DNA from 2 places in the Halalkalibacter lacteus genome. Region 1 is predicted to be linked to the other one. Evidence: predicted binding sites of a transcription regulator. Region 1 holds the regulator's gene; the other holds the start of a gene.

The links. Region 1 encodes NrdR, which represses ribonucleotide reductase genes. Its sites were predicted from a motif close to AACACNATATATNGTGTT; they were not measured.
Region 2: the regulator NrdR is predicted to act here: its motif matches at 4,846-4,863, upstream of SAZ04_RS18365 (vitamin B12-dependent ribonucleotide reductase).

Annotation. Positions count from the first base shown of each region.
Region 1 covers NZ_JAWRVL010000001.1:241,092-251,428, forward strand. Annotated here, with positions in the region: gene ytxC (putative sporulation protein YtxC) at 178-1,038, opposite strand; gene mqnC (cyclic dehypoxanthinyl futalosine synthase) at 1,356-2,468, opposite strand; gene dnaI (primosomal protein DnaI) at 2,571-3,497, opposite strand; gene SAZ04_RS01170 (replication initiation and membrane attachment family protein) at 3,500-4,951, opposite strand; gene nrdR (transcriptional regulator NrdR) at 5,164-5,619, opposite strand; gene speD (adenosylmethionine decarboxylase) at 5,932-6,315, opposite strand; gene SAZ04_RS01185 (glyceraldehyde-3-phosphate dehydrogenase) at 6,841-7,875, opposite strand; gene coaE (dephospho-CoA kinase) at 8,051-8,647, opposite strand; gene ytaF (sporulation membrane protein YtaF) at 8,673-9,308, opposite strand; gene mutM (DNA-formamidopyrimidine glycosylase) at 9,373-10,197, opposite strand; gene polA (DNA polymerase I) at 10,209-10,337, opposite strand, start outside.
Region 2 covers NZ_JAWRVL010000033.1:9,772-20,108, reverse strand. Annotated here, with positions in the region: gene SAZ04_RS18380 (patatin-like phospholipase family protein) at 1-34, opposite strand, end outside; gene mntR (transcriptional regulator MntR) at 313-741, opposite strand; gene splB (spore photoproduct lyase) at 915-1,940, opposite strand; gene SAZ04_RS18365 (vitamin B12-dependent ribonucleotide reductase) at 2,136-4,688, opposite strand; gene dat (D-amino-acid transaminase) at 5,145-5,984, shown strand; gene SAZ04_RS18355 (lipoate--protein ligase family protein) at 6,061-6,897, opposite strand; gene SAZ04_RS18350 (rhodanese-like domain-containing protein) at 7,050-7,427, shown strand; gene gcvPB (aminomethyl-transferring glycine dehydrogenase subunit GcvPB) at 7,621-9,084, opposite strand; gene gcvPA (aminomethyl-transferring glycine dehydrogenase subunit GcvPA) at 9,081-10,337, opposite strand, start outside.

The DNA of each region.
Region 1 (10,337 bases):
CTGCCGCAGTTCAGAGGTGGTAAGAACGCCATTCTAGTTAGGAAGCTCTCAGCATATGCTCCCCTCTCTGACAACCGATACGAGCGCCTCGTGTCCTCATCAATACTCTTATTTGTTTGACTATGATATGTAGTATTATAGGGAGGCTTGTTCGGAAAATCAAGAGGCAATCGAAAGTTAACTCCATTCCTGTTCATATGCTTTTAGTGGAAACAGTTTCATTCTCTCTTGAAAAATAGCTTGAATCGATAGAATGACCCCATGATCTGGGTCATCTGAAAAGACATGTACACGGTTAGGCACCATACTAACAAGTGGACTTATGACCATATCCTCAACATCGACTTCTTGTTCAAACACCAAATCATCTTGTAAATGAAAGAGCAGTTCTTCTCGAGTCATTCTTCGGAAATGGTCATCATAAAAAGTAAACGATCCATCGTGAACAACATATACCATATCAAGCTTCGAACGTTTCGATTGAACAAATTGACGAAAGTCCTCAATCATATTTTGATACTCTTGTTCAAGCATATACTCATCAATAGCAATCTCCACACAGTCAATCAGCATTTCCCCATAATCACGCAATCGAAATGTGAGAAATGGTTCGTAATAAAACGTCGTCTCCTCTTCTAAATGTTTAGAAAAAGCATGATAAATAAATTCTCGACGATTGAAAAATGGTTTCATTTGGGGTAAATCATTACGGTCCCCTTCTAAAATCGAACGTGCAACTGTTAAAATCTGCGCCTGCTCTTGTTCATCCGTAAAATAAAACATATTTTCAATAATATCTAATAACCACTCATCTTCTTTCGTACTAATAACATAATCAGTTAAAACCGACGACAGCAAAGGATGAAACGAATCATAGAAATTAATATACTTGTGTTCATAGTTGAGAATAATCGTATCATCGCCTTCTGCCCTCACGACTCCACCTAAGCCGTACGCAGCGTACTTTTGCATATACTGGGTCAGCTGAGAAAACAACTGTTTGCAATCATGTTCTTGTTCAAAATGGATTGCTATCAACGCCTACTCCCCCTTACATATAACAAACACCTCTATGGGCATATCATTCTCGTCGTCCATTTCAGACAGGCTCTACTTTCATCCTATGTTCGGTTTCAAAAAACATGATTAGAAAATGAATTTTCAACTAAGACACTAGTAATCTTTGAGTGAGTTCTTGATCACAAGCTCTTTCCCATTCTTTTTTGTTCCGATTCCAGTCTTCCCTGCTCTGATTTTGGCCTCTACTCTACGAATTCCTGTCGCAACAGCTATCTTTAATCAACACAAAAAGGGTCTGCCCCTACTATGAGGTCAGACCCTAACTAATCACGGACTTAGTTTTGCATGATAAAATCTTTCTCTGCTGTTTCTTCACCATCGAATACGCGCAAGATCCCGTATTTTGTATCACGTTGTGCAGGTATCTTACCAGCTTCACGAATCAAACGTAGAATTTCATTTGTGTTTACTTTATGAGTCGTTCCTGCAGCAGAGACAACATTTTCCTCCATCATCGTACTGCCAAAATCATTACAACCGTACTGAAGTGATAACTTCCCAACCTCAGGCCCCATTGTCACCCATGATGACTGGAAGTTTGGAATGTTATCTAGAAAAAGTCTTGAGATCGCAACATTTTTTAAATAATCACGAGATGTAAGCTTCTTTGTTTTATACATTCCTGTATTTTCAGGTTGGAATAACCATGAAATATAAGCTGAAAAACATTCTGTTTCATCTTGTGCATCACGAACTCGCTGCAAATGAGTGGCGCGTTCTTCAAATGATTCACCAAATCCAATAACCATCGTAGCTGATCCATGCATACCGACACGTTTTGCTGCTTTCATAGATTCAATCCATTGCTCCCATGTAATTTTCAACCGACTGACACGAAGACGCGTTTCTTCAGTTAGAATCTCAGCACCACCACCAGGCATACTATCTAGACCAGCCGCGTGCAAATCACGCAATACTTCCTCAACAGATAGTCCGGAAACTTCAGCAATCTTCCAAATCTCCGCCGGGGAAAAAGAGTGCATCCAAATAGTCGGATAACGCTTTTTAATTTCTCTAAGTAAATCTGTATAATAACTAAGTGGCAAGTCTGGATTCGTTCCACCTTGCATTAAAATCTCGGTACCATTAACGGCAAGTGTTTCTTCTATTTTCTGAAAGATTTCTTCATCTTTCAGAACATACCCTTCTTTATGTCCTGGAGCACGATAAAACGCGCAAAAACGGCAATACGTATCACAAAAATTCGTGTAGTTTACATTACGACCAATAACAAATGTTGTAATCGGTTCAGGATGCCATTTCAACATAATTTTATTGGCAGCTTCCCCCATTTTTTCAACTTCATCACTTTCATATAGAGCAACGGCATCATCCATTGACAATCGTTCACCATTTACCGCACGTTCTAATATAGCATCAATGCTCATGTTGTACCCTCCACAATAATCAATATATGATACTTTCATCCTATCATAGTAATCTCTATGCGCAAAGTAATCTCTCTGCTTTTGGAAGAAACTTCAAAAACACTACCTTGAGCGACGATTTGCTCCTTCAACTGTCACAAACGTCGTAAAGTGCTTAATTCTCTCCATAATTCGTTTTGCTTTTAATTCTTCAATCCCACCACGTTCCGAATAAGCTAAGTGCTCTTCAAGTTCATCGTAATCATAATTAGATGTAAACAGGGTCGGCAGCTTTTCAAGCATACGATGTTGCAAAATAGCTCCTAATACATCATCCCTTATCCAGCCCGAAATTGTTTCTGCGCCAATGTCATCTAGAATAAGGACTTGCGCTCGTTTCACCATATCTATTTTTTCTTGAAATGTACCATCTCCTATTGATTGCTTCATTTCTCTAAAGAAATCTGGTGTGTACACAATATAGGATTCAATATTTCGATCACGTAACTCATTTGCAACGGCACCCATAAGATGTGTTTTCCCTACACCAAAACGACCATAAAAATACAGTCCTTGTCCATCACTTCCAGGCATTGCATTTACAGCAAAGGCTAATGCTTTGCGACTAGCCTCTTCACGATCCTGATCCCGATCTAACTTCTCGAATTTAGCATCTAGTATGTCCTTTGGAACATATAGCGATTTAATGAGCTGACGTTGTTTACGGGCATCTTCTTCCTTTTTCTTTAATGAACAAGAATGATACTCTAGATCGATTACTCTTCTTGTAAGGATGATTTCTGGATGGTACCCTTTCATCATATTCGGACAAGCTACTAAACCAGGACAGTTCTCACAATTTTGACGCTCGTTTTGAAATTCATATAATTTAATTAAGCCTTGATCAAGAATCTCGTCGGTTGCAGATACATTTTCAAGAGCTTTATTTACTAACGGATCAGCTAATAATGCTTTTCTAGCGTCATGTAATCGTTGTTCAAGCTTATTATCTTTCGTCCATTGTTTTAACGCTGATTGAATGGATTCCATGCTTATCCCTCCCCTTTCTCTACTTTGCTTTTTCGCAGTTCCTCGAGCATTTGTTCAAAACTCTTTTCAGTATGATTAGGATCTATTTTTTGCGATTCTGCTTGTTTTTGTGAAGGCCCTTCAACTATATTGTTTTCTTTATCTGCTACCAACCATTTTGGCAGTTTATCTCGCTTCTGTTGTTGTTTTCGTAGCCCTGTTCCCTTCTTTGAAGGAGCTTTTCCTTTATTAGCTATTTCTTTTGACTTCCGCTGCTCCTGCTGAGCTAGTTGCATGGCTTCCTTCACCGTCTTTACTTTTTTCCTAGACCAGTGACCAGCAATCTTATCAATTAAAGCCTTTGATAATTTCATATCTTGGCTATAGAGCATAAATTCAAGCAAGACATTTGCAACTCCAGGAAGCAACTGATGATCAATAAGTAACGACTCAATAATCTTCACATCCGCTACAGGAACCTTAGAACCTTCTGAGCGGATTTCAAGTAGTGTTAGAGGAGCAGTTGTCTCATAGAACTTAACCGTACGTTCCTCTTCTGTCTCAGGTTCTTTTCCAATCATCGTCTGATATTTCACGGGTTGCTTTTGCAACCCTAAACCTGGTGGTTCGTTCCCATGTTCAACTTTATACCACTCTTGTGTTTTTTTTCTTAATTCATTTAGATCTAACTTATCATCATGTAGTAGGGCTTGTTGGACGATACTACTCATTTCAAGCGGTTCGATCTTGTACACAAACGCAAGCCTACTTATCGTTTTTCTTACGTCAACTGTTAAAACGTCTGCAGGCACAATAAACGTCGATAAGCTTTTTTCGAGAAGGTCAAAATCAAATTGTTGAAAAATAAATTCATTTGGATCATTCGTTCGAATCAGTTCTTGATCACGCTCCATCTTTAAAGCATTTCCTGTTTCTGATTGGAGGTTTGATACCATCTCTGAATGATGCAATGATACGTACACTTCGTCAAAGGCATATGTCATTTCTTGATACTGTTCGAGATCAAGCTTATCAAGCGTAAAGCGTTCGCGCAATTGACGATAGTGCGTTTTCCCAAGTCGGTTAAAAAGATACACACTAAGAACATCATTTTCGAAAAATTCTTTCGGAGTCATAGGAGCTTGCAATTCATATAAATAACTTGCTCCTCCACTTTCATCCTTACGTTTAAACGTTTTTAATAGTCCGATACCTTCAAGCTTTTTCCGTTCCTCATATATGACCTCAAGTGGAACACCTAAGAGTAACATCAGTTGTCTATGCGTTTGTTCACTACTCCAGTATTGATCATGTTCTAACTGTGACAGCATTGTCACATACAGGCTATGAGCCATAGCACCTGTAAGTGGTTGATATAGCAAAGTTAATGTAATACGGTCAATATCTGTTATATGATTACTTGTCCGAACAGAAAAACGATCAACAGGTAGCAATTCTTTCCAATGCCATGTCACTACTCCTCACCTCCACAATCCCTTTTCTTTCTCTAATCAAGTTTGAGTTAAAATGGCTCTTACTTCTCTAAGAAAAAACAACGCTGAGCTAGCTTAAATCATGTTTGCTACACTCATTGTTAGTTACTCTCAAAGGTAAACACAACCCTTTTTTAATCATTTCTTCATGTAAAAAGAGCTTGCAGCGATGATCGCTTAAGCTCTATTATTTACTAATTCTTATTCATTAGTTCCGTTAATTCTTTTATAAATACATTAATATCCTTAAATTGACGATAAACAGAAGCAAACCTTACATATGCAACATCATCAATATCTGCTAGCCTTTCCATTACAAGCTCACCAACATCTTGACTATTTACTTCATTTTTCCCTAATCCACGTAGCTCTCGCTCAACCCCATTCACAATTTTTTCAAGGGTTTCTAATGGAACAGGTCTCTTTTCACATGCTCGAATTAATCCACGTAGAATCTTTTCTCGAGTAAATTCTTGACGAGTACCATCTTTCTTTACGACAATTAAAGGAATTTCTTCTACCATTTCAAACGTCGTAAAGCGATGACTACATTCTTCACATTCTCTCCTACGACGAATAGAACGTCCCTCATGGCTAGGTCTTGAATCAAGTACTCGAGTTCCATTGTGATAACAAGCAGGACATATCATTAGATCATCTCCACTTTCGTAACGTACTCATTCGTTCATTTTCCTTACATTTATTTTATGATATAGAAAGAGGTCTGACAAGATACTCACCTATTGGAAGGTGCACGAACTCTTTTTGTCAGTCCTTCATCCGTTTTCGTATATGTATATCATATCATACTGACATTTTTTAAAGTGAAAATATACAAAAAAATGACACAAAAAGAGGCTGACCTTTAAGCATCTGGTTCTATCAACATTTTTATATAAAACCTTGGTCTCATAATAATAAATGCCAAAAAATAGATACTTGTATAGTCAACCTCTAAATTTTTAGTTATACGCTTGAACTTTTGAATTCTGAATTTCCACTGGTCCCATACCTCTAGGTACTTCAATAACTTCGCTTGATGTAGCACTTAATTGTTCTGCGATGTAATTGGCAGCAATATTCGGATCTAGGTCACCACAAGTATAAACATCAATACTTGCATAGCCGTGTTCAGGGAAGCTGTGAATCGTTAAATGAGATTCTGAGATAATCACAACCCCGCTTACTCCATGAGGAGCAAACTTGTGAAAAGCAACCTCTCGTACCTCAGCTCCTGACTTTAACGCAGCATCAACAAATACTTGTTCAATAAAGTTCATATTATTCAACTTCTCCACGTTACATCCCCATAATTCTGAAATTACGTGACGACCCATAGTGTCCATAAGTTGAATCCCCCTTTACAAAAAATTCATGCCTTCTCAAGCATGTAGGAAAGTTTTATTACACGGGGGAAAGTTAGTCCAAGAGGTCCTAACCCTTACTGCAAAAAAACAAATCCTGATTTGCTTTAATTGAAGTTCACGAAAATCAGTATACTTTGTTTACAATTTGATTGCAACAGTTCCTAGAAACTTTTTTGGACAACTTATATAAAGGATCATAGCCTTTTTCTTAAGTGCGCAAGTATAAGGTCGTTCAATGGTACTCTTACCTACACCGTACTAAAAAAGTTTTAAATTTCATTTTATTTATTTTCACAGTTTTTTGCATCTACGAACTTTTACCCTTCTTCTGTTGTAACCAAACTTTTGTTATCGAACGAACAAAAATAGGTTTTAGAGTCACAACGCAACAAACACTATTCAAAGACTACCATTGCTTTTCGTTTTGTTTTAAATAATGTTCAACATATAAAAAGCGTGAGAGTCATCTCACGCTTCACATGTCTTTATCTTCTTTAAATTCGTTTACGAAGCTGAGTGAATTTTACTCGTGTCATATAACTTATTAGCTATAAGATTCATCATGTCAACCACTCGACAAGAATAGCCCCACTCATTATCGTACCATGCTAGTACTTTGACTTGTCGATTATTCATGACCATTGTAGATAACCCGTCAATGATTGAAGAATGTTCATTCCCATTAAAATCGATTGATACAAGTGGCTCACGTGTAAAACCAAGAACTCCTTTTAACGAATGATTAGAAGCCAATTCAAGCGCACGGTTAATCTCTTCTGCTGTAACATCCTTTTTCACATTGACAACAAAGTCAACGAGTGAGACATTCGGTGTTGGTACCCGTAAAGCCATTCCATTTAACTTTCCTTCTAGTTGCGGAAGTACTTTTGCGATTGCTTTAGCTGCTCCTGTCGAAGTTGGAATGATCGATTGCCCGCATGCTCTTGCTCTTCGTAAATCTTTATGTGGATTATCAATATTTTTTTGATCATTTGTATAAGCATGAACGGTTGTCATTAAACCACTTTCAATACCAAACTGTTCATCAATTACTTTTGCCACTGGAGCTAGACAATTTGTCGTGCATGAAGCATTAGAAAGAATATGATGTTCTTCATTGATGTAATCGCCATCATTTACACCCATTACAATCGTTAAGTCTTCCCCTTTGCCCGGAGCTGTGATCACAACTTTTTTAGCACCTGCTTCAAGGTGATAACTCGCTGTCTCTTTTGATTTGAATTTTCCTGTTGCTTCAATTACAATATCGATCCCTAACTTTGCCCATGGGAGTTCCTTAGGGTCTCGTGATTGGAAAAGCAATACTTCCTTCCCATCTATGAAAAGAGCATTCTTTTTTGCCTCAACTGCTAGATCAAATGCACCATGTATACTGTCATACTTGATTAAATGAGCTAATGTCTCAGCAGGGTAGCTTGCATTGATCGCAACAATGTCGACCTTTCCTTCTTGCATTGCTTTTCTAAATACCATACGTCCAATACGACCAAAACCATTTATTGCAACTTTCGCCTTCATTAGAATAACCCCTCCCACAATAAAAGATATACTTATTATCCTTTTTCTCATTAATAGTATAACATATTTCGCGTTTAAGGACATTGTTTTTCTCTGAAAAAGGCAAAAATAAAAAAAGCGCCTATAGTAATTCTTCTTTTCAACTGAAATAAGTTAAAAATCAGAATTATATAGATCACTTTTCAATAGACCACTTATTTAAAATAGAATCAAGTTGCTTTTTCGTTTCTTCTAGAGTAAATGAATTATCAATAACGGCATCTGCTTTTGACCGTTTATCTCGCAATAACATTTGTGAAGCAATCCGCTGTTTTGCATCTTCTATCCCTGCTTGATCTCGTTCAATAAGCCTAGATAACTGTATTTCTTCATCCACATACACAAGTAATACTTTCTCAACTAAGTGAAACAAATTGCTTTCAAATAATAGTGGAATATCATATACAATCGTTCTTGCACCCTCATCTAGCAACTGCGTCTTTAATTCGTTCATCCGATTTCGCACAGCTGGGTGGACAATTTGATTTAATACTTCACGTTCCTTCGGATGTTCAAAAATAATAGAACCTAATTTTTTTCGAGCTAACGTTCCATCTTGGTTTACAACATCCTCCCCAAAATGATCAATAATTGCCCGTAGAGCCTTTGTACCTGGCTCCACAACTTCACGTGCAATTTTATCAGCATCAATGACAGGAATACCCTTAGACTGTATCATCTTGCTTACAGTCGACTTTCCACTAGCAATTCCTCCCGTTAATCCAATGAACATGTTATCACTTCCTTTAAAACAACCTCTACAGACTGAATATTCCTATCACCATTAATAAAAGACCTGGAATAAAAGAAAACTTCTTGACCCAACCTGAATCTGCAAAGCGATTGCCACTCTTCATTCCTAATGTAACAAATAATGCACTCATCGTCGCAACACTAATAGCCATCAAAATTGGAGAAAAGCCAATTAATGCGGCTCCAATACCTGCCCCGAATGCATCTAACGATAGAGCCACTCCAAGTAAAAAAGCCTCACGCCCCGTAATTGTTCCTGAGTTATCAATATCTGCTACCATAGGCTTTCGTAAAATGCGGATCACAACACCTAAGACTCTAATTTCAAAATTAAGGATGATCTCGTCATCCTCTGTCTTCACCGTATTTTTGGCAGGACGATACACTTGGTACAAAGCCCATGCCCCTATCAAAATTAGAATGATCCCACCTAGTGATTCTGCCACACTTGGAGACAAATACGTTTGAATAATGGTACCAAAAAACATCGCAACCAAAATGGATGTTGCAGAACAACCTGCAATAAATAGCAGTGATCGCCAAGGCAACATCATTTTTCGTAATCCATATGTTAAGCCAACACCAAAGCTGTCAAGACTTACAGCAAGTGCGATAGCCAATAAGGAGAGAATCTCAACCATCTTGATAAGCTCCTTCCATTTCAAACATAAGATAGTATATGGCAGGAGCCTATCCAATGGTACTTTATTTTTGACAGTTGATGCAGAAGTGCGTTCCCCGTCCTCCTACTACAGTTTTTGTAATTTCTCGCCCGCACTTTGTACAAGGTTCGCCCTTTCGTCCGTAAACCGTTAATTGTTGCTGAAACATTCCCATTTCACCTTGACCGTTCACATATGACTTAATCGAACTTCCACCAAGTTCAACTGCACGCTGTAGTGTGGTTACAATGGCTTGATGTAATCGTGTTAATTCATCTACTGTCAAAGAGGACGCAGCTCGCTCAGGATGAATGCCCGCTTTAAAGAGAGCCTCATCAACATAGATGTTCCCTAGACCGACGACTGTTTTTTGGTCTAACAGAACGACCTTAATGTTTCGTGTTGTTTTTTGAAACGATTGTTGCATAAGTTCAATTGTATAAGAATCAGAAAACGGTTCAACCCCAAGTTGAGATAAAGGCATCGTCTGTTCTTCTGTTCCTTTTTTAAAAATATGCATCGTTCCAAACTTTCGAACATCTTGATATCGCAGCTCGGTTCCATCGGTAAAGGAGAAGACGACATGAGTATGAGCAATTAGCTCCTCACCTTTTTGAAAGAGCCCATAACGCCCTTCCATTCGCAAGTGCGAAACCATCGTCACATCGTCTAATACAAAAATGAGAAATTTCCCGCGACGATTTACTTCATGAATCGTTTGTCCGATTAATTCTAGCTTAAATTGCTCGACATCATCAGGTCTTTTTATAATATTAGCCCACAATACATCAACCGAAGCAATCGTTTTTCCTATAACTAATTGCCGTAACGTTCTGCTAACCGTTTCAACCTCAGGTAATTCAGGCATGTTCTCTCTCCTTATTTCGCATCGTACCAAGTCTCACCAAATGATACATCCGCTTTTAACGGTACATCTAAGTTAACTGCTTGCTCCATCACTTCAGGTACAAGCTTCATCATTCTCTCCATTTCTTCCTCTGGCACCTC
Region 2 (10,337 bases), on a different contig from region 1:
CTCCCCCACCTGCAAACACCCCATCAACTTTCATCAGAAATCGCCTCCTACTTTAACCATATGTCAACATCAAAGCAGGACGTCCCTAGAAATTTTAGAGAAGGACGCCTCCCGCAAAGTCCTTTAACGGAGCGATAACCTATCTGCAATATCAAAAACAGAACACAGTGAAATCATTTTTTAAACACCGAACATTCAGCTTTCTCACGTGGATTAACAAATGAATTGCACAGGAAGGACAAAACAGCTTTTTCTCTGAAGTTGCGCTTGTGCACTTAAAGAAAACACCCACTACGTAGCGGGTGTTTTCTCTTATGATTCCTCTTCTTCATTGCGTTTTTGAATGCCTCTTAGTTCAGCTACTCGTTGTTCTTGTTCTTCAAAATACTGAACTAGATCTCCAATTCGATCAATTGCATCCCAGCTAAGGTGATGCTCAATTCCTTCAACATCTTGATAAATATGGGCTTTATCAACGCCTATAAGTCTCATAAAATCCTCTAGAAGTTCATGGCGATAGACAAGTCTCTTTCCTATTTTCTTTCCTTTAGCTGTTAGTACCAGTCCGCGATATCTTTCATATATTAAATATTCACTCTTATCCAGTTTTTGAACCATTTTTGTCACTGATGAAGGATGGACTTCTAATGCCTCTGCGATATCGGAGACCCTTGCATAACCTTTCTCCTCAATCAACATGTAAATTCTCTCTAAATAATCTTCCATACTAGGTGTTGGCATAGTGTCCCCTCCATTTTTTCGCCAATTAAGCCTGTTCATTGGCTATTACCGGTTCCAATACAAAAAGTTACTGTATTATATACCTATTCTGTCACATTCCAAATGCTACTAAAAATGTGCAACAGTTTTATTCTACACCAGAATATAGGAAGAGGACAATAACTTGTCCAACTTTAAGTGAAGTATTCTATTTTTGCTTCTGGGAAGAAGCGATCAATATAGGTTTGGATTGTACCTTTTAATTCTCCTGCTTGCTCGTCTTGATAAACATACTTACCACGTCCGTATCTACCCCATTTATATTTTCTTTCTTCTTCATTCATTTCAAGTTTCGATTTAGGATAACGTTTTTGAATAATATTTTTCGCAGTTTTTGTATAGCGATGTTGTATTAATTCAAATGTCAGATCTTTCTGCGCATACAGTGGCAAAATTGCCTCTAATCGTTCAAATAGTTCGTAGTATCCTGTTTTCCAATCGTCATGCAAAATTAATGGAGCAACGATAAACCCTAATGGATAGTCTGCTTTTGCGACTTTACCCGCAGCTTCTATTCTTTCTAAAAAAGAGGATGTTCCTGGTTCAAATTGTTTAATAACATAATCAGAATTCACGCTAAATCGAAAACGAGTATTTCCATTATGTTTAACATCAAGTAAATGATCAACATGATGATATTTTGTTACAAAGCGTAAGCGACCTAACTCTGTTTGGCCCATATGCTCAATTGTCTTTTTTAAAGAATGAGTTAAGTGATCAATACCAACAACATCAGACGTACATGCCGCTTCAAAACGAGTGATTTCAGGGGCTCGTTCTTTAATGTATTGATCTGCTGCATCAAATATTTCTTCTAAATTTACATAGGTTCGGATATATGGTTTATTTCCAAGCGTCGTCTGTAAGTAACAATAATGGCAATGTCCCATACAGCCTGTTGCAAGTGGCAGTGCATATTCTGCAGAAGGTTTGGATGTATCAAATTTCAATGTTTTGCGCACGCCAATCACAAGTGTAGATTTCGCATTTCGATATTGTTGTAATTCATTATTCCCCGGAATGTTTCGGACTTGATTATGTGAAGTAGTTTCTCTAATCTCCACTCCTTCTTTCTCAAATTTACTTTTTAATTCACGACCTAGTGGATATTCTAATGCACCAGGTTCTATGTAAATCAATTGTGGTTGAAATGCTCTCATCAAACGTACACTCCTCTTTTTATATAGCTTGTGCACATCTTAATAATTCACCCTGCCATTTACTAGTAAAAGAGGCGGTTCAAAAGAGTGACTTAATTAACGAACGCGAAATAAGGCCTAAATCTAGGCGATTTAGGCCTTATTTCTAGCATCGATCATTAACTGAAGTTACATCCGTTCCCTTATCTTATGCTCTTACAGACCACACTTCAACTGTGCACCACAGCTTGTGCATGTATTACAACCGCCAATATCTTCAACTTGGCCTTCACGACAAACAGGACAAGTATTCCCAACTTCTGATCCAATCATTACATTTGTTGATCTCACTTCAGAAATCGTATCGATTAGGACCACTTTCTTCTTTGATTCCGTTTGTGTAGACTCGTCATCAAAGCGGTTTTCTTCCGCTTTTAAGGATAGAACTTGCGCATCACGACTTCCATCTACATATACCGTACCACCTTTTGCACCACCACGGTATAAACGCTCATAAACGCCTTGAACCTGTTCTACAGTATAACCACGAGGTGCGTTTACGGTTTTTGAAAGAGAGCTATCTACCCAACGTTGAATAATACATTGGACATCAGCATGTGCTTCTGGTGAAAGCTCCATTGTCGAAATAAACCACTCTGGTAGTTGATTTTCATCCGCACCAGGATTTGCTTGTAAATACTCTTCTACTATACCTGCTTTTACTTCAATAAACTTTCCAAGTCTTCCACTACGGAAGTAAGAGAAAGAGAAATATGGCTCAAGACCCGTCGACACACCTACCATTGTTCCCGTACTTCCTGTAGGGGCAACCGTCAGTAAGTGAGAGTTACGGATACCATGCTCTAAAATGCCTTGGCGGATATCTTCAGGCATGTCCTTCATGTACCCAGTGTTAATGAACGCGTTTCGTAATTCTGCTGTTTCTTCAGCTGTAGATCCTTCTAAGAAAGGAAAACTTCCTTTTTCTTTCGCCAGCTCAATACTTGTACGATATGCGGTTGTTGCAATTGTCTCAAACACTTGATCAACAAGCTGATTTCCACTCTCTGATCCATACACTGATTCACAATAAATCAATAGATCATGAAGTCCCATTACACCTAAACCAACACGGCGCTCACCTTTTGCTTGCGTCGTATTATCCTCTAAGAAGTAAGGAGTTGCATCGATGACATTGTCTTGCATACGCACACCGACTTCAACACTTTTTTGTAATTTTGCAAAGTCAATTTCCTTTGTTTCTTTATTGGCCATTTCCGCTAAGTTGATCGCGGCTAAATTACATACTGAATATGGAGCAAGAGGTTGTTCACCACATGGATTTGTCGCGACGACTTTTTGTCCGTAGGCTTTCGCATTTGTTTTGTCATTAGCATTGTCAATAAAGAAAATGCCCGGTTCTGCGCTGTACGTGGCACAAATGTTAATCAAGTTCCATAACTCTTTCGCTTTTAAGATACGATATGTTCTAACACCGTATCCTAACTCTTTCCACTCCCGTACATCACCAATTTCATGCCATTTTTTATTGTAAGTATCCATTTCTTCTTCCGTGTAATTTTCAACATCCGGAAAGCGAAGAGCATACTCTTCATCATTTTCAACAGCTTCCATGAATTCTTTTGTTAAACATACAGAAATGTTAGCGCCTGTTAAAAATTCAGCGTTGTTAACAGAATACGTTCCGCCAACTCGCAGCTTTTCTTCTGCATCTTGAATAACTTTTTGATCAAATCCACCATGGCCGGCAATTGTCTTATAGTTAACAATTCCTTGGTACATAGACTCTTCTACTGCACTTAATGGCGTAAAAGAAAGCTTGTCTTTCACGAGCTTTTGAATGTGTTCATCGTTTGTATTTTCTAGTAAGAAACGTAAAATACGCGGATTTTGCATTTTAGAAATAATAAACTCTAAAATGTCAGGGTGCCAGTCAGAAAGCATAATCATTTGAGCACCACGTCTTGATCCACCTTGCTCAACAAGATGCGTTAGCTTTGCAATATCATCAAGCCATGAAACAGATCCAGATGATTTTCCGTTCACTCCACGAGCGAGTGTATTGCGAGGTCTTAATGTAGAACCGTTTGTACCGACGCCCCCACCGCGACTCATAATCTCCATCACTTGCTTACGGTGCTCTGAAATTCCTTCGCGTGAATCTTGTACATACGGCATAACATAACAGTTGAAATAAGTCACGTCTGTCTCAGCACCTGCACCGTATAACACACGACCTGCTGGAATAAAATTCATTGAAACCAGTTGCTCGTAAAATTGTTCAAATGCTTCTTGTCTTTTTTCTTCAGTTGTTTCTACTGATGCAAGACCTGTGGCATTACGTTTTGCAATTTGTTCATAATAAAGTTCAAGGGGCTTTTCAATCGTATCAAGTGAACGTGATACGACGCCACTTTCCGCTTCATCGCCCTCAAGTACTCCACGAAAATCCTCGTCCACTAGTACCTTTGCTTGATTCTTTAATCGGTCTAACTCAATGACAAACCCATAACCACGCGCCGGGAACTTCGGGTCGTCTTTTACTGTTAAGACTACAAAATCTCCTTCTTTTAATGTTTTCTTTTCCGTATCTTTAAACGTATAACGGTCTAACATAACTAGTCTTGATACACCCTTTTTCGTTATATGCATATCACTCATAATAGGATGAACTTGTGAAAACTGTTCAATATCCTCATTTAATTTTTCGACATTTAGGCGCATTACATTCGACATCGTCATTGCCATTCGCCTCTCCTCCTCTTTCTCATGGAAATCTATTATTAATTTCGTTTATCTATTTGATATAAGAAATCGTTTTGCTTATCCATATACATGATTCTTGGGTAAGCTTACCACAAGAATCATATCAGATTCAATATATTGTGCTCATTTTTATTTTTAATACACCATATATTGTGTCTAATTCTATTTCGATGCAGTTTGTCAACTTTGCAATGGATCAAAAAAAGAAGCATTAACGAGTTTAGTAGAATTTTATCCGTTTTTTTACGTTATTTTGAATGAATTTGTCTCTTGCTTTAATAAAGATGGTTTCAAGTGCATGTTCGATCATTGTTTGCTGAGCAAGGTAAAAATGATTGACAAAATTTTTCGTGGTTGCTCAAACTTTATGATATTCTAGTAACGTGCTTTGTATAGAATCCAACCAATACTTATATTATAAAAGCTGGAGGAATCGTGATGGAATATATTATCCAAAATGAAACACTTATACCGAAAAAAGAAGCTACGCTTGATTTAGATGACCGCGGTTATTATTTTGGTGATGGCGTTTATGAAGTTGTAAAAGTATATGAAGGAAGTCCATTTGCAATGGACGAGCATATAGCGCGTCTATTTTCAAGCTTAAAGAAACTAGATATTCCACTAGTTTTTCCAAAAGAAAAAATAGTTAAATTGATCCATTCATTAATTGAAAAAAATGCGATTCAAAATGGTCTTGTTTATTTCCAATTCACTCGCGGTGTTGAACCACGTAATCACCTATATAGCAGAGAGTCAACTCCAGTTTTCACAGCATTTACACAGGTAGCTCAAAACCTTGAAAATACCCAGAAAAATGGCATTGACGTTTGGCTAACTGATGATATACGCTGGCTCCGTTGCGATATTAAAACAATCAATTTATTAGGAAATGTTATGGTTAAACGAGAGGCTTCAGATAATGATTGCCATGAAGCCATTCTACATCGTAATGGTACGATTACAGAAGGTTCCTCATCGAATCTGTTCCTTGTTAAAGATAAGGTGCTATATACTCACCCTGCAACAAATCTAATTTTAAACGGGATTACAAGACAACTCATTATTGACTTAGCCAAGCGGCATAATTATTCAGTAGTTGAAGAGCCTTTCCCAGTTGACGTTCTTGAACATGCAGATGAAGCTTTTATTTCTAGTACATCCGTTGAAATTGCTCCGATAAAATCTGTAAGAGGACAATTATCAACAACGTTCGAAATTGGAGCAGTGACTAAAGACCTCCAAACGAAGTTCAAGGAACTATTACCGAAAGCCTAGTCATATGAAAGAGGTTATTCAAAAAAGTCGTTTTTAACCTTTTTGAATAACCTCTCTCTTAACAAGCCATCCAGATTTATTTTCTGAAATTCCATTCATCATTGGCATATCGCTCTCTTGCTATTTTCTTAACAATTTCTTCTTCCTCTTTTGTTAGCATGTATGGTTCTAAATTAATATTTAAACCATTTTCAAACCCTCTCTTAAATGCAGCCTTTGCTTCATCCATTGTTAAAGGTTCACTTCGTAATGCGTTAATCGCAACCGCTTTATTTTTAAAATTCTTTTGCATTCGCTCACGTAACCGGTCACTAGAATACTTAAATAAATCAAACAATTTATCCTCATCAATATCTAAAATAATCGACCCATGTTGCAAAATGACTCCCTTTTGTCTCGTTTGCGCACTTCCTGCAACTTTGCGCCCTTCCACAACAAGTTCATACCAAGATGGTGCATCAAAGCAAACGGCTGAGCGTGGATTTTTCAGAGCACTTTTCTCTTCATCTGTACGTGGGATAGAAAAATAGGCCTCTAATCCTACATCTTTAAAGCCTTCCAAAATTCCTTCTGAAATAACTCGATAAGCCTCTGTAACAGTTTTAGGCATTTCTGGATATTCTTCAGAGACAATAACACTATACGTTAACTCTATGTCATGTAAAACTCCTCGCCCTCCAGTAGGTCTTCGAACAAAACCTAAGCCATATTCACGAACCTTGTCCATATTGATTTCTTTTTCCACCTTTTGAAAATAACCAATTGACAAAGTTGCTGGATTCCAGCCGTAAAAACGAATGGTCGGCGGAATGAGCCCCTTACTATGCCAATTAAGTAAGGCTTCATCTAAAGCCATATTATAAGCAGGAGAGCAGTCTCCTGAATCAATGTAACGCCATGTTTCCTTCATCATACATCGCTTCTTTCTACGTATTATTCTTGTCATTCTATCAAACAGCTTGTTCCTAGCCAAGCCATTTGCCTAGTTACCTTATTGCGTATTTGTCCCACGGCTATTATAATATATCATGACGGAAGTACGTAAAGGAGTGTAGAGACTAACCTATGGAATACTTATGGCTTATTCTACTTGGATTGGTGGCGTATACATTGTATAAGCGCTTTTATAATCCAAAATATTTAAAAACATTAACACAAGAAGACTTTATTAAAGGCTATCGAAAAGCACAATTGATTGATGTTCGCGAACCTCGCGAATTTGACGGGGGTCACATTCTAGGTGCTCGTAACATCCCAATGTCGCAACTTCGTCAACGAATCAATGAAGTTCGTAACGATCAACCGGTTTACCTATATTGCCAATCAGGTGCACGTAGCAGACAAGCTGCCCAAATGATCAAAAAGAAACGCGGCACAGATGACATATCACATCTAAAAGGTGGATTTAAAAAATGGTCAGGTAAGATAAAGAAGAAGAGCTAGTTGCCAAAGGACGACTTTCCCTTTTGCAACTAGCTCGAAGCAATGCGGACCGCTGCATTTTTTAAAGTCGGACGACAAGTGGTTTTCTTGTCATCCGACGCGCAGCGAGAGAAGCCATTGCCTTCTCTCAGTAAACATTCATACTTCATTGAATTCACTCAAATTTTATACTTATCGAAGCTTGAGCAAATGCTCAGGCTTTTTCATATTTTAAAATTGGCTTTCTAGCTGCTGTCGTCTCATCTAATCTAGAAATAACAGTCGTGTGAGGAGCCTCTTGAACAACCTCTGGATTCTCCTCTGCTTCACGTGCGATCTGAATCATCGCATCAATGAATTCATCTAATGTCTCTTTCGACTCTGTTTCAGTCGGCTCAATCATCATACATTCCTCTACATTTATCGGGAAGTAGATGGTCGGTGGATGGTAACCAAAATCCAATAAGCGTTTTGCAATATCAAGTGTCCTTACACCGAGTTTCTTTTGACGACGTCCTGAAATAACAAACTCATGCTTACAATGTTGCGTGTACGGTAAATCAAAATGGGGCTCGAGTCTACGCATCATATAATTTGCATTTAATACGGCATATTCAGATACTTTACGCAAACCGTCTGGACCCATTGTACGAATATAAGTATATGCTCGAACGTTAATTCCATAGTTTCCGTAATACGGTTTTACACGTCCGATTGATTGCGGGCGATTATAATCAAAGTCATACACACCATCAGTACGCTTTATAATAGTTGGTTTTGGCAAATAAGGAATAAGATCCTTCTTCACTCCAACTGGACCTGACCCTGGTCCCCCGCCACCATGTGGACCTGTAAAGGTTTTATGCAAATTCAAATGAACCACATCAAAGCCCATATCTCCTGGTCTTGCAATACCTAGAATTGCATTTGAGTTAGCACCATCATAATAAAGCTTTCCACCCGCTTCATGAATGATTTGTGCCATTTCAACAATATCGCTCTCAAATAAGCCAAGTGTATTTGGATTCGTTAGCATAAGGGCTGCAGTATCTTCGCCAACAACTTCACGCAAATGAGCTAAATCAACAAGACCATTCTCATCTGTACGTACGGTAACCGATCCAAAACCAGCAACGGTCGCTGAAGCTGGATTTGTTCCATGAGCCGAATCAGGTACGATTACCTTCGTGCGTTGAAAATCTCCATTTGCTTCGTGATATGCACGAATCATCATCAATCCCGTCCACTCACCATGTGCACCAGCTGCGGGTTGGAGTGTGACTTCATCCATACCTGTAATTTCAGCAAGTGATGTTTGAAGCTCATAAAGCAATTCCATCGCGCCTTGTACTTGTTCAATTGGTTGATATGGATGAATATGGGCTAACCCTTCAAAACGTGCCACATTTTCATTGATCTTTGGATTATATTTCATTGTACAAGAACCAAGTGGATAAAAGCCTGAATCGACTCCGTGGTTACGCTTGGATAACGCTGTGTAATGACGCATGATCTCAAGCTCTGAAACTTCTGGTAGCTCAGGCTCTGCACCACGTAAAAATTCACTAGGAATTAATTCCTCAATTGCTTGCTCCTCAATGTCTAGTGTCGGCAAGCTATGTCCAACTCGTCCTGGTTTAGTGCGTTCAAAGATTAGTGGTTGGTCTTTTGTCATCATAATAAAGCCCCCAATTCCTTGGCAAAAGTATCTATCTCTGCTTTTGTTCGTACTTCCGTAACAGCGAGTAGCATTTGACCTGCTAGGGAATCATCGTCACGACCTAAGTCATATCCTCCAATGAACCCTTTTGCGAGTAAGCTCTCATTTACTTCTGATACTGGTCTTTTCACATTAATTACAAACTCATTAAATGTTGGTTGTGCCGAAACGACTTCCACGCCTTGTTCTTTCAACTGCATTTTCATATAAGCTGCTTTTTGAACATTCTGATAAGCCATTTCCTTTACACCTTTTTTCCCAATCGCGCTCATTGCTACAGAAGCTGCTAATGCATTTAGAGCTTGGTTTGAACAAATATTGGATGTCGCTTTTTCACGTCTAATATGTTGTTCCCGTGCCTGCAGGGTTAGAACAAAGCCTCTCTGACCATGCTCATCCGTTGTTTGTCCTACTAAACGACCAGGGACTTTCCGCATTAACTTCTTCGTTGTTGCAAAATACCCACAATGCGGCCCGCCAAATTGTGTCGCTATACCAAATGTCTGAGCATCACCAACAACGATATCAGCACCAAACTCTCCAGGAGGCTTAAGCAAACCTAGTGCTAACGGATTACTTGATACAACAAACATCGCTTTATCACTATGTGTAATCGTTTCTAATTCTGCTAACGGTTCAAGGTTCCCATAGAAGTTTGGATGTTGCACAACAACACAAGCTGTGTCCTCACCATATATCTCTTGCAATTGTTTCAAATTAGTCACACCATTGTCAGTATCAATCTCAATCACATTTAAACGCTGACCTATTGCGTTTGTTTGCAATACAGCACGTGCTTCTGGATGTACTGCCTTAGACACTAAAATTGTCTTCTTTTTCGTTTGCCCCGCACTAAGCATCGCAGCTTCAGCAAGAGCAGTCGGACCATCATACATAGATGAGTTAGCCAGATCCATTCCTGTTAGTTCACAAATCATTGTTTGAAATTCAAAAATAGCTTGAAGTTCCCCTTGTGAAATTTCTGGCTGATAAGGAGTATAAGCTGTATAAAACTCAGAACGAGAAATGACATGATCAACAATTGATGGAATGTAATGCTCATATACACCAGCCCCTAAAAATGATGGCGTTTGTTTGATTGAGACATTCTTGTTCGCTAGCCCCTGAAAATAAGAAATAAGTTCTGGTTCTTTTAACGCTTCCTTTAGTTTCATTTCTCCACTAAAACGAATTTCTTTCGGAATATCAGA